One region of the Nocardioides sp. LMS-CY genome, then DNA from elsewhere that is predicted to be linked to it. Evidence: predicted binding sites of a transcription regulator. Region 1 holds the regulator's gene; each other region holds the start of a gene.

Evidence for each region. The regulator LexA, encoded in region 1, represses DNA repair genes until DNA is damaged. The targets are predictions, from matches to a motif close to TCGAACANNTGTTCGA.
Region 2: KM427_RS12525 (DUF222 domain-containing protein) is a predicted target of LexA. The motif match lies at 957-972, and genes of this name have one in related genera.
Region 3: dinB (DNA polymerase IV) is a predicted target of LexA. The motif match lies at 923-938, and genes of this name have one in related genera.
Region 4: KM427_RS09990 (HNH endonuclease signature motif containing protein) is a predicted target of LexA. The motif match lies at 1,038-1,053, and genes of this name have one in related genera.

The regions. Positions count from the first base shown of each region.
Region 1 covers NZ_CP076104.1:1,350,306-1,352,505, reverse strand. Annotated here, with positions in the region: gene KM427_RS06460 (LysM peptidoglycan-binding domain-containing protein) at 1-257, opposite strand, end outside; gene lexA (transcriptional repressor LexA) at 535-1,251, shown strand; gene KM427_RS06450 (phosphatase PAP2 family protein) at 1,357-2,200, shown strand, end outside.
Region 2 covers NZ_CP076104.1:2,598,341-2,600,540, forward strand. Annotated here, with positions in the region: gene KM427_RS12510 (hypothetical protein) at 1-52, shown strand, start outside; gene KM427_RS12515 (hypothetical protein) at 85-636, opposite strand; gene KM427_RS12520 (hypothetical protein) at 603-923, opposite strand; gene KM427_RS12525 (DUF222 domain-containing protein) at 1,100-2,200, shown strand, end outside.
Region 3 covers NZ_CP076104.1:5,204,087-5,206,286, reverse strand. Annotated here, with positions in the region: gene KM427_RS24500 (acyl-CoA dehydrogenase family protein) at 1-829, shown strand, start outside; gene dinB (DNA polymerase IV) at 948-2,200, shown strand, end outside.
Region 4 covers NZ_CP076104.1:2,065,154-2,067,353, forward strand. Annotated here, with positions in the region: gene KM427_RS09985 (MFS transporter) at 1-467, shown strand, start outside; gene KM427_RS09990 (HNH endonuclease signature motif containing protein) at 1,065-2,200, shown strand, end outside.

The DNA of each region.
Region 1 (2,200 bases):
TGCACGACCGCGGTGGGCTCCGGCGCGCCGGAGTTGCGGGTGGCGACCGACCCGCCCGCGACGACCACCCCGAGGGCGAGCACGGCGAACAGCGCGAGCACCACGACCACCACCCGGCCGCGCCGGGTCAGCCGGACCCCGCCGTCCGTGTGGCCGGAGCGACCGCGGAGCGCCCGCTCCACGGTGGGGTCGAACGTCCGGTCGATCGTCCGGTCGATCGTCCGGTCAATCGTCGGGTCGATCGTCATGGTGCTCATCTGGTGACCTCCTGGGGAAGTGGCCCCGCTCCGGGGCCGTCGGTCCGTGTTCGTCGAGAGCAGTTCTAGTGGCGGCCACCGACAGTCCCGGAGGAGCCGATCCGGACACCCACTCGATCAGTCGTTCGATCGAACACGTGTACGACGTTAGAGCATCTGTTCGAACGACACAAGGGTCCAGGCGAACATTTGTTCGACGCTCGTACGGGGTCGCGGGCTCGACACGCCGTTCGAACAACTGTTTGAAGACGGCGGCCGAACGGGCTAACGTCGACCCATGGCCAAGAAGATGACGGTGCGAGAGCTGCCCGACGGCCCCGCGGACGCGACCGGGCTCACCCCGCGACAGCAGCGCGTGCTCGCGACGATCAAGGACTCGATCGAGAAGCGGGGCTACCCGCCCAGCATGCGCGAGATCGGCGAGGCGGTCGGGCTGACCAGCTCCTCCAGCGTGGCCCACCAGCTGAAGACGCTCGAGGAGAAGGGCTTCCTCAAGCGCGACCCCAACCGGCCCCGCGCCCTGGAGGTCTTCCTGCCCGAGGTGATGGCGGCCCGCCGCTCCCTCGGCGCCGCCGAGGAGTCGTCCTACGACGAGACCGGCCTCGGCGACAGCGTGCCCGCCGCGTCCTACGTGCCGCTGGTCGGTCGGATCGCCGCCGGCGGACCGATCCTGGCCGAGGAGCGCTACGAGGAGGTCTTCCCGCTGCCCAAGCAGCTGGTCGGCGACGGCGAGCTCTTCCTGCTCGAGGTCTCCGGCGACTCGATGGTCGAGGCCGCCATCTGCCACGGCGACTACGTCGTCATCCGCAAGGAGCAGACGGCCGAGAACGGCGAGATCGTGGCCGCGCTCATCGACGGGGAGGCCACGGTCAAGACGCTGCAGCGCAAGGACGGAAAGGTGTGGCTGCTGCCGCACAATCCCAACTACGATCCCATCGACGGCACGAACGCCACCATCCTCGGCAAGGTGACCGCCGTGCTGCGACGGGTCTGATCGACGCGATGTACTCCCCCTCGGGGAATTGCCCGACCAGACCTCGGGGTTGACTCGGGGAGGATCCCCGATGGCACGGGAGGGCTGATGGACGACGGTGGTGCTGTGACGACAGCACCTGCGATCGCGCCCAGGCGGCCCCTCCCCCGCTGGGCCCGAGGCCTCCTCGAGCTGCTGTTGATCCTCGGGCTCTGGGTGCTCTACAGCCTGGCCCGACTGCTCGCCGACACGTCCATGCAGCCGGCGCTCGACCGGGCCAACGACCTGCTGCACATCGAGAAGCTGATCGGCATCCACTGGGAGACGCCGCTCAACCAGCTCTTCACCGACCACCGGGTGCTCGGCCTGGCCGGCAGCTACTGGTACGCCACGCTCCACTACGTCGTGACCGCCGCGGTCCTGGTCTGGCTCTGGCGCCTCGGCGCCGACCGCTACGGCCCGGCCCGCCGCGCCCTGGTCATCGCCACCCTGCTCGGCCTGCTCGCCTACCTGTTCATGCCGACCGCCCCGCCCCGCTTCATCAGCGGGTACGTCGACGTGCTCAGCCTGCACGCGGCCGACGGCTGGTGGGGCGCCGACGCCTCCGCGCCCCGCGGGGTCGGCGGGCTGACCAACGAGCTGGCGGCGTTCCCCTCCCTGCATGCGGGGTGGTCGCTCTGGGTGGCGCTCGCCCTGCAGGTGTACGCGACCCGCAAGTGGGTCCGCGTGCTCGGCTGGATCTACGCGATCGGCACCGCGGTCGTCATCGTCGGCACCGGCAACCACTGGGTGATCGACGCGATGGTGGGCTGGCTGGTCGTCCTGGTCGGCTGGGTGGCCGCGCAGGCGATCGGCAAGGTCCCGCTGCGCTGGCCCCGGCGCCGACGGGCCGCGGTCGCCCCCGACCGTCCACCCTCCGAGCCGGATCCGCTCGAACGACTGGCGGACGAGCGGCCGTCGCGCGAGGACA
Region 2 (2,200 bases), 1.2 Mb from region 1:
CTTCTGCCTCGCCGCCGCTGAGAAGGCCGTCGTCGAAGCGGCTGTCACCTGACCGTGCGGCGGTCCCGACCGCGACGGTACGAACTACTCGCCGACGGCCTGAACCCCGGGGAGGGTGGTCGGAGGGAGCGGCCAGCCGTGCTTCGCGTGGATTCTCTGCACCTCGCCTAGGGCATGACTGCGGAGCGAGTCCATCTCATCCACTTTGTAGCCCTCCTTCCGGAACCGTCTGAGGTTGTGACCAAGGACGTCGGCCCAGGTCCAGTACGGCTGAGTGACTTCGAGGCGGCGATCGGGGGTGTCGTTGGGCAAAGAGTCACTCATCGCCTGTTGGGCGTAGGCGGAGCCCAGCGCCCTCTCGGCCTTCAGCCACGGGTCGAGTCCATCCCACCCCGGGTCGTCGGCGAGGGCGATGCCTGCGATACGGAGGTTGGCCAGGCGCTCACCGACAGGCTCCCGCGACGGATCGAAGCCGATTAGGCGCTGTACGGCGTCCTGCACCGGAGACCAGATCGCCGCCGCTTCCGCGCGCTTCGACAGTTCCAACGCCTCGGTCGAGCGCCGGTTGGACAGGATGGTGCTGGCGACAGCGACGACGACCGCTAGCCCGGAGAACACGAGCGCGATGACTTCCATGGGTGGATCGTGTCAGAGCGGCGCGGACGGACGGCGGCGTCCACGAAGGGCGGCGACAGGTCGATTTGGCGACCACTCGACTTCAGCATCCGGTCGACTAGCTCGTTGACCTGCTCCCGACTCAGCATCAGGTTGGTCCGCTCGGGCCGAACGTTGCGGGCCACGAACACTCGCGAGGGGTCGTTCATCCGGACTTCCTCGACCTCACGGACATCGACACAGACGGGCAACTGCGGAGGCGTGTCATTCTGGGCGAAGGGGGTCTGGAGCGCCGTCGTTCGCCTCATCGAGGGAACGGTGGCGCGAGCCTTGACGGTGACCCAAACATGTGATTGAATAGAGGCAGGTGCAGTAGTCCTTCGGTCGCACGACCGTCGCTCGTCTCGTGACGCGCTGGCATCGACGTTGAGTGAAGTCCCGTGTGGTTCCAGTCCCCGGGCACCCGTCGATCACAGGTGTGCGCATGTCCGAGGACCAGCTTCAGCTCCACCCGGTGCTTGCCGCCATGGGTGTGGTGGACGAGGCGCTGACGGATGTGGGCGACGTCGACCCGATGTACCTGTCGACCGCGGAGAAGAAGCAGGCGCTGCTCGGGTTGAGCTCGTCGATCGATCGGCTGGAGGAGCTGCGGATGCGGCTGCTGGCCACCGCGGACGACGTGGCCGAAGAGGACGGCGCGCGCGACGCGGCGGCGTGGCTGGCCCATCACGGACGACGCGACCGAGCCGAGTGTCGGCAGCGGCTTCGGTTGGGACGGGCACTGGCGGAGCGGGAGCGGACGGCACAGGCATTGCGCGACGGCGAGATCAACGTCGCCCAGGCGGGCGCGGTGGTGCGCGCGCTCGACGAACTGCCGGCCGAGATCGGCGGAGACGTCTGCGCCGCGGCGGAGGACCGGCTGGTGGTCGAGGCGGCGCGCTTCGGACCGCGGCAGCTGCGGATACTCGGCCGTCGAGTGGTCGACGTCGTCGCGCCCGAGGTGGCGGAGGGCCTGGAGGCTCGGCTGCTGGAGCGCGAGGAGGCGTCGGCAGCCCGACGTACGTTCCTGACGACGCGGCGCAACGGCGACGGCACCACGGACCTCCGCATCCGCGTCGCGGACCTCGTGTGCGACCGGCTGCTGACCTACCTGGAGGCGTTCACGACGCCACGACGTGGGGGAGCGACGTCGAGTGACCGGCGGCCCTACGAGCAGCGCCTGGGGGCTGCGTTCGGGGCGTTCCTCGAGTCCGTCGACCCCGGGCGACTGCCGCTCCACGGTGGCGACGCGACCACCCTGGTCGTGACCGTCGACCTGGAGGTGCTGCGGTCGGGCACGGGCGTGGCCTACGTCGGCGACGAGCCGATCTCGGCGGGCGAGGCCCGCCGGCTGGCGTGTACGGCGGGGATCCTGCCCGCGGTGCTCGGCGGTGCCAGCCAGGTGCTCGATCTCGGCCGGCTTCGCAGGCTGTACAGGGGCGGCCAGCGGAAGGCGCTGGGGCTCCGGTACCCGACCTGTGCGGCCGAGGGCTGTGACATCCCGGCCGCCTGGTGCGAGGCGCATCATGCCGGCGAGCCGTGGGCG
Region 3 (2,200 bases), 1.5 Mb from region 1:
CGGCACCTCGACGATGGCCTTCGCGATCACCGAGCCCGACGCCGGCACCAACACCCACAACATCACCACGACCGCCCGCAGGGACGGCGACGAGTGGGTGCTCAACGGCCGCAAGATCTACATCTCCGGCGTCGACGAGGCCGACCGCGTGCTCGTCGTCGCCCGGGCCGAGGCTCTGACATCGGATGGGCAGAAGACCGGCAAGGTGAAGCCGGTGCTCTTCGTGGTGCCGACCGATGTCGAGGGCTTCGAGTACCGGCACATCCCGATGGAGATCGTCAGCCCCGAGCTGCAGTTCCAGGTGTTCATCGACGATGTCCGGCTGCCCGGCGACGCGCTGGTCGGCGACGAGGACGGCGGGCTCGTGCAGCTCTTCGCGGGGCTCAACCCCGAGCGGATCATGGCCGCGTCGTTCTCCACCGGCCTGGCCCGCTACGCGATCGACAAGGCGGCGGCGTACGCGAAGGAGCGCACGGTCTTCCGGGGCGCCATCGGCTCCCACCAGGCCATCGCGCACCCCCTCGCCGAGGTGCACATCGAGACCGAGATGGCCCGGCTGATGACCCAGAAGGCGGCCGCGCTCTACGACGTCGGCGACGACATGGGTGCCGGCGCGGCCGCCAACATGGCCAAGTACGCCGCCGCCGAGGCCGCCTGCCGTGCCGCCGACGTCGCCGTGCAGACCCACGGCGGCAACGGCATCACCCAGGAGTACGGCGTGGCCGGGCTGCTGGTCGCCACCCGGGCCGGCCGGATCGCCCCGGTGAGCCGCGAGATGATCCTCAACTTCGTGGCGATGCACTCCCTGGGGCTGCCCAAGTCCTACTGAGCACGCTGGGATAGTCCGTCACGTTCCGGTTGCCCGTTCCCCCGATCGACAACCGGAACGTGACGGACTATGCCTCCAGGCGGCTTGCCATGATCGAACAGATGTTCGATCATGGAGCGTGGCGCGGATCCGGAGCAGCGAGGCGGGTACGGCGGGCATCCTGCACGCCGATCTCGACTCGTTCTTCGCCTCGGTCGAGCAGCGCGACGACCCGCGGCTGCGGGGCCGCCCGGTCATCGTCGGCGGCGGCGTGGTGCTGGCGGCCAGCTACGAGGCGAAGGCCTGCGGCGTCCGCTCGGCGATGGGAGGGCGGCAGGCGATGCGGCTGTGCCCCGAAGCGTTGGTGGTGCCGCCGCGGTTCTCGGCGTACGTCGAAGCGAGCCGCCGGGTCTTCGCGATCTTCGAGGACACCACCCCGCTGGTCGAGGGGCTCTCGATCGACGAGGCGTTCCTCGACGTCGGCGGCCTGCTCCGGCTGGTGGGGCCACCCGAGCAGGTCGGCGCCGACCTGCGCCGCCGGGTGCGCGACGAGGTCGGGCTGCCGATCTCGGTCGGCATCGCCCGCACGAAGTACCTCGCCAAGGTGGCCAGCGCGGTCTCCAAGCCCGACGGCCTGCTGCGGGTGCCGCCGGACGCCGAGCGCGAGTTCCTGCATCCGCTGCCCGTCGAGCGGCTGTGGGGTGTCGGGAAGGTGACCGCGGCCAAGCTGCACGCCGACGGCATCCGCACGATCGGCGAGCTGGCCCGGCGCGAGGAGCTCGAGCTGACGATGCGCGTCGGCGCGGCGGCCGGTCGACACCTGTGGGCGCTGGCCAACCTGCGCGACCCGCGGCCCGTCGAGGTCGGGCGCCGACGGCGCTCGATCGGCTCGCAGTGCGCGATCGGCCGGGCCGGCCGACCGAAGGGCCGCGACGAGCTCGACGCGCTGCTGGCCGGGCTCGTCGACCGGGTCGCGCGCCGGTTGCGCGGCGGCGAGCGGATCGGTCGGACCTTCACGCTGCGGCTCCGCTTCGACGACTTCACCCGCGCCACCCGCTCGACGACGATCCCGCACTCGACCGCGGCGACCGCCTCCTGGCTCGAGACCGGCCGCCGTCTGCTCGAGGCGGCCTGGCCGCTGATCGAGGAGCGCGGCTGCACGCTGCTCGGCATCACCATCTCTGGGCTCGTCGACGCCCACGGGGCCGAGCAGCTCGAGCTGCCGCTGTTCGCCCAGGAGGCGGCGTCCGGCAGCCTCGACGTCGCGCTCGACCGGGTCCGTTCGCGGTACGGCGGCAGCGCCGTCACCCGGGGCAGCCTGGTGGGTCGGCGCACCGGACTGGAGATGCCGACCCTGCCCGACCACGTACCGCCCCGGAGCCCGGTCCGACA
Region 4 (2,200 bases), 710 kb from region 1:
TCGTGCACGCCACCCTCGGGGTCGGCAGCGCCGTCGCGGGCATCGCTACCGCGTTCATCCCCGAGCGGATCGGCCCGGAGCGGCGGATCCTCGCCGCGGTCAGCGCGCTCTTCGTGCTCTCGTTCCCGCTGCTGCTGGTCGACGGCCTGCCGGCGCTGATCGCGGTCGTGGCGGTGCTCGGCTGCGCGGTCGCGCCCTTCATGATCGGCGTGTTCACCCTCGCCGAGCGGGTCGTCGCGCCCGCCCGCGTCGCCACCGCGATGACGGTGCTCGCCAGCGCCACCGGCCTCGGCTACGCCGTCGGCTCCACCATCGCCGGCCGGCTCGCCGACCAGCACGGCCACACCGCGGCCTTCGCGGTCACCGTCGTTGCGATGGCGGTCGCGTTCGTCCTGGTCCTCACCGCGCAGCGGCGGCTCCAGGCCGCCCTGCACGTCGCCCGGCAGCCCGAGCTCGTCGCCGCGTAGCCGGCGCGGCGATCGGGTGGTCGAGGAAGGCGCGCGCCCGGTGGTTGAGGAAGGCGCGCTAGCGCCTGTCTCGAAACCACCTGTCCCGGGTTGGGGGAGTGTTGGCGTCGTCCCGCGGGCGCCAGTGTGGGTGCGCGTCCTGCGCCGTCCAGGGTTCGCTTCGCCGCTTCGCGCCCTTGACGGCTCCTCCCGCGCACCCTGTCGGCGCCTGTCGGGAGGACGCCGACCTGTGGTCGGGACTGGGTCGCGTTGGGGGTGGTTTCGAGACGGTTGCTAGCGCAACCTCCTCAACCACCGTCGCCGAGTCTCCCGCCGAGCACGGTGGTTGAGGAAGGCGCGCTAGCGCCTGTCTCGAAACCACCTGTACCGCGCGAGCGATTGTCGGCGCCCTCCCGGCGGCGCCAGCGTGGGTGCGTGGGTTTCGAGACGGTTGCTAGCGCAACCTCCTCAACCACCGTCGCCGAGCCTCCCTCCGAGCCCGGTGGTTGAGGAAGGCGCGCTGGCGCCTGTCTCGAAACCACCCCAAGCCGGCCACCCCGGCCGAACTGGTCCGCCCAATCCCTTGTGTGATCGAACAATCGTTCGATACAATGAGGCATGACCAGCGCTCCCGTCACCGACCTCCGGGCCGGTGACGTGTCCGACGCGTCGAGGATGAGCGAGGCGGAGCTGGTGGACGCGATCCGCGCCCTCGAGGACACCAAAGCGAAGGCCTGCGCGGCCCAGGCCCGGTTGACCCGGGCACTCGATGCCCGCGTGAAGGCCCGGCACGCCGACCAGGGGGTGCCGGCGGCGCGGCGGGGGCGGGACGTGCCCGGTCTGGTGGCCTACGCCCGCCGGGAGTCCCCCGCGCGCGGGTCGCGGTTGTTGGGGTTCGCGCACGCCCTGGCCGAGCTCCCCTCGACGGAGGCCGCGCTGGCGGCCGGGGTGGTGTCGGAGTGGCGGGCGATCCTGATCGCCCGGGAGACCGCCTGCCTGGCACCCGGGCACCGGGCCCGGGTGGACGCCGAGCTGTGCGCCCCCGACTCCGATGGCGCGTATCGGTTCGAGGGGTGGGGCGACCGACGACTCGTCGCGCAGACCCGGGCGCTGGTCGCCGGCCTGGACCCGGCCGCGGTGGTCGACCGCCGCGCGAAGGCGGAGGCCGAGCGGCACGTGAGCCTGCGGCCCGCGCCGGACACGATGGCCCGGCTCTCGGTACTGCTGCCGGTCGCTCAGGGTGTCGCGGTCTACGCCACCCTGACCCGGGTCGCCGACTCCGCTCGTGCCCAGGGCGACCCGCGGTCACGGGGTCAGGTGATGACCGACACCCTCGTCGAGCTCGTCACCGGACAGGCCACGGCGGAGGGGGTCCCGGTCACGGTCAACCTGACCGTCTCCGACCACACCCTCCTCGCCGGCGGACACCAGCCCGCCTGGCTCACCGGCTACGGCCCCCTGACCGCCGACCACGCCCGCGACCTCGCCGCCACCGCCCTCGCCCACGCGCAGGCGCAGACGGCGCAGACGGCGCGGACGGCGCTGCGGCGGCTCTACGTGGCCCCCGAGACCGGCACCCTCGTCGCAATGGAGGCCCGCGCCCGGGCGTTCCCGAAGGCCCTCGGGCTGTTCCTCGAGCTGCGCGACCAGACCTGTCGCACCCCCTGGTGCAACGCCCCGGTCCGTCACCACGACCACATCACCGACCACGCCGACGGTGGTCCCACCTCCGCGATCAACGGCCAAGGCCTGTG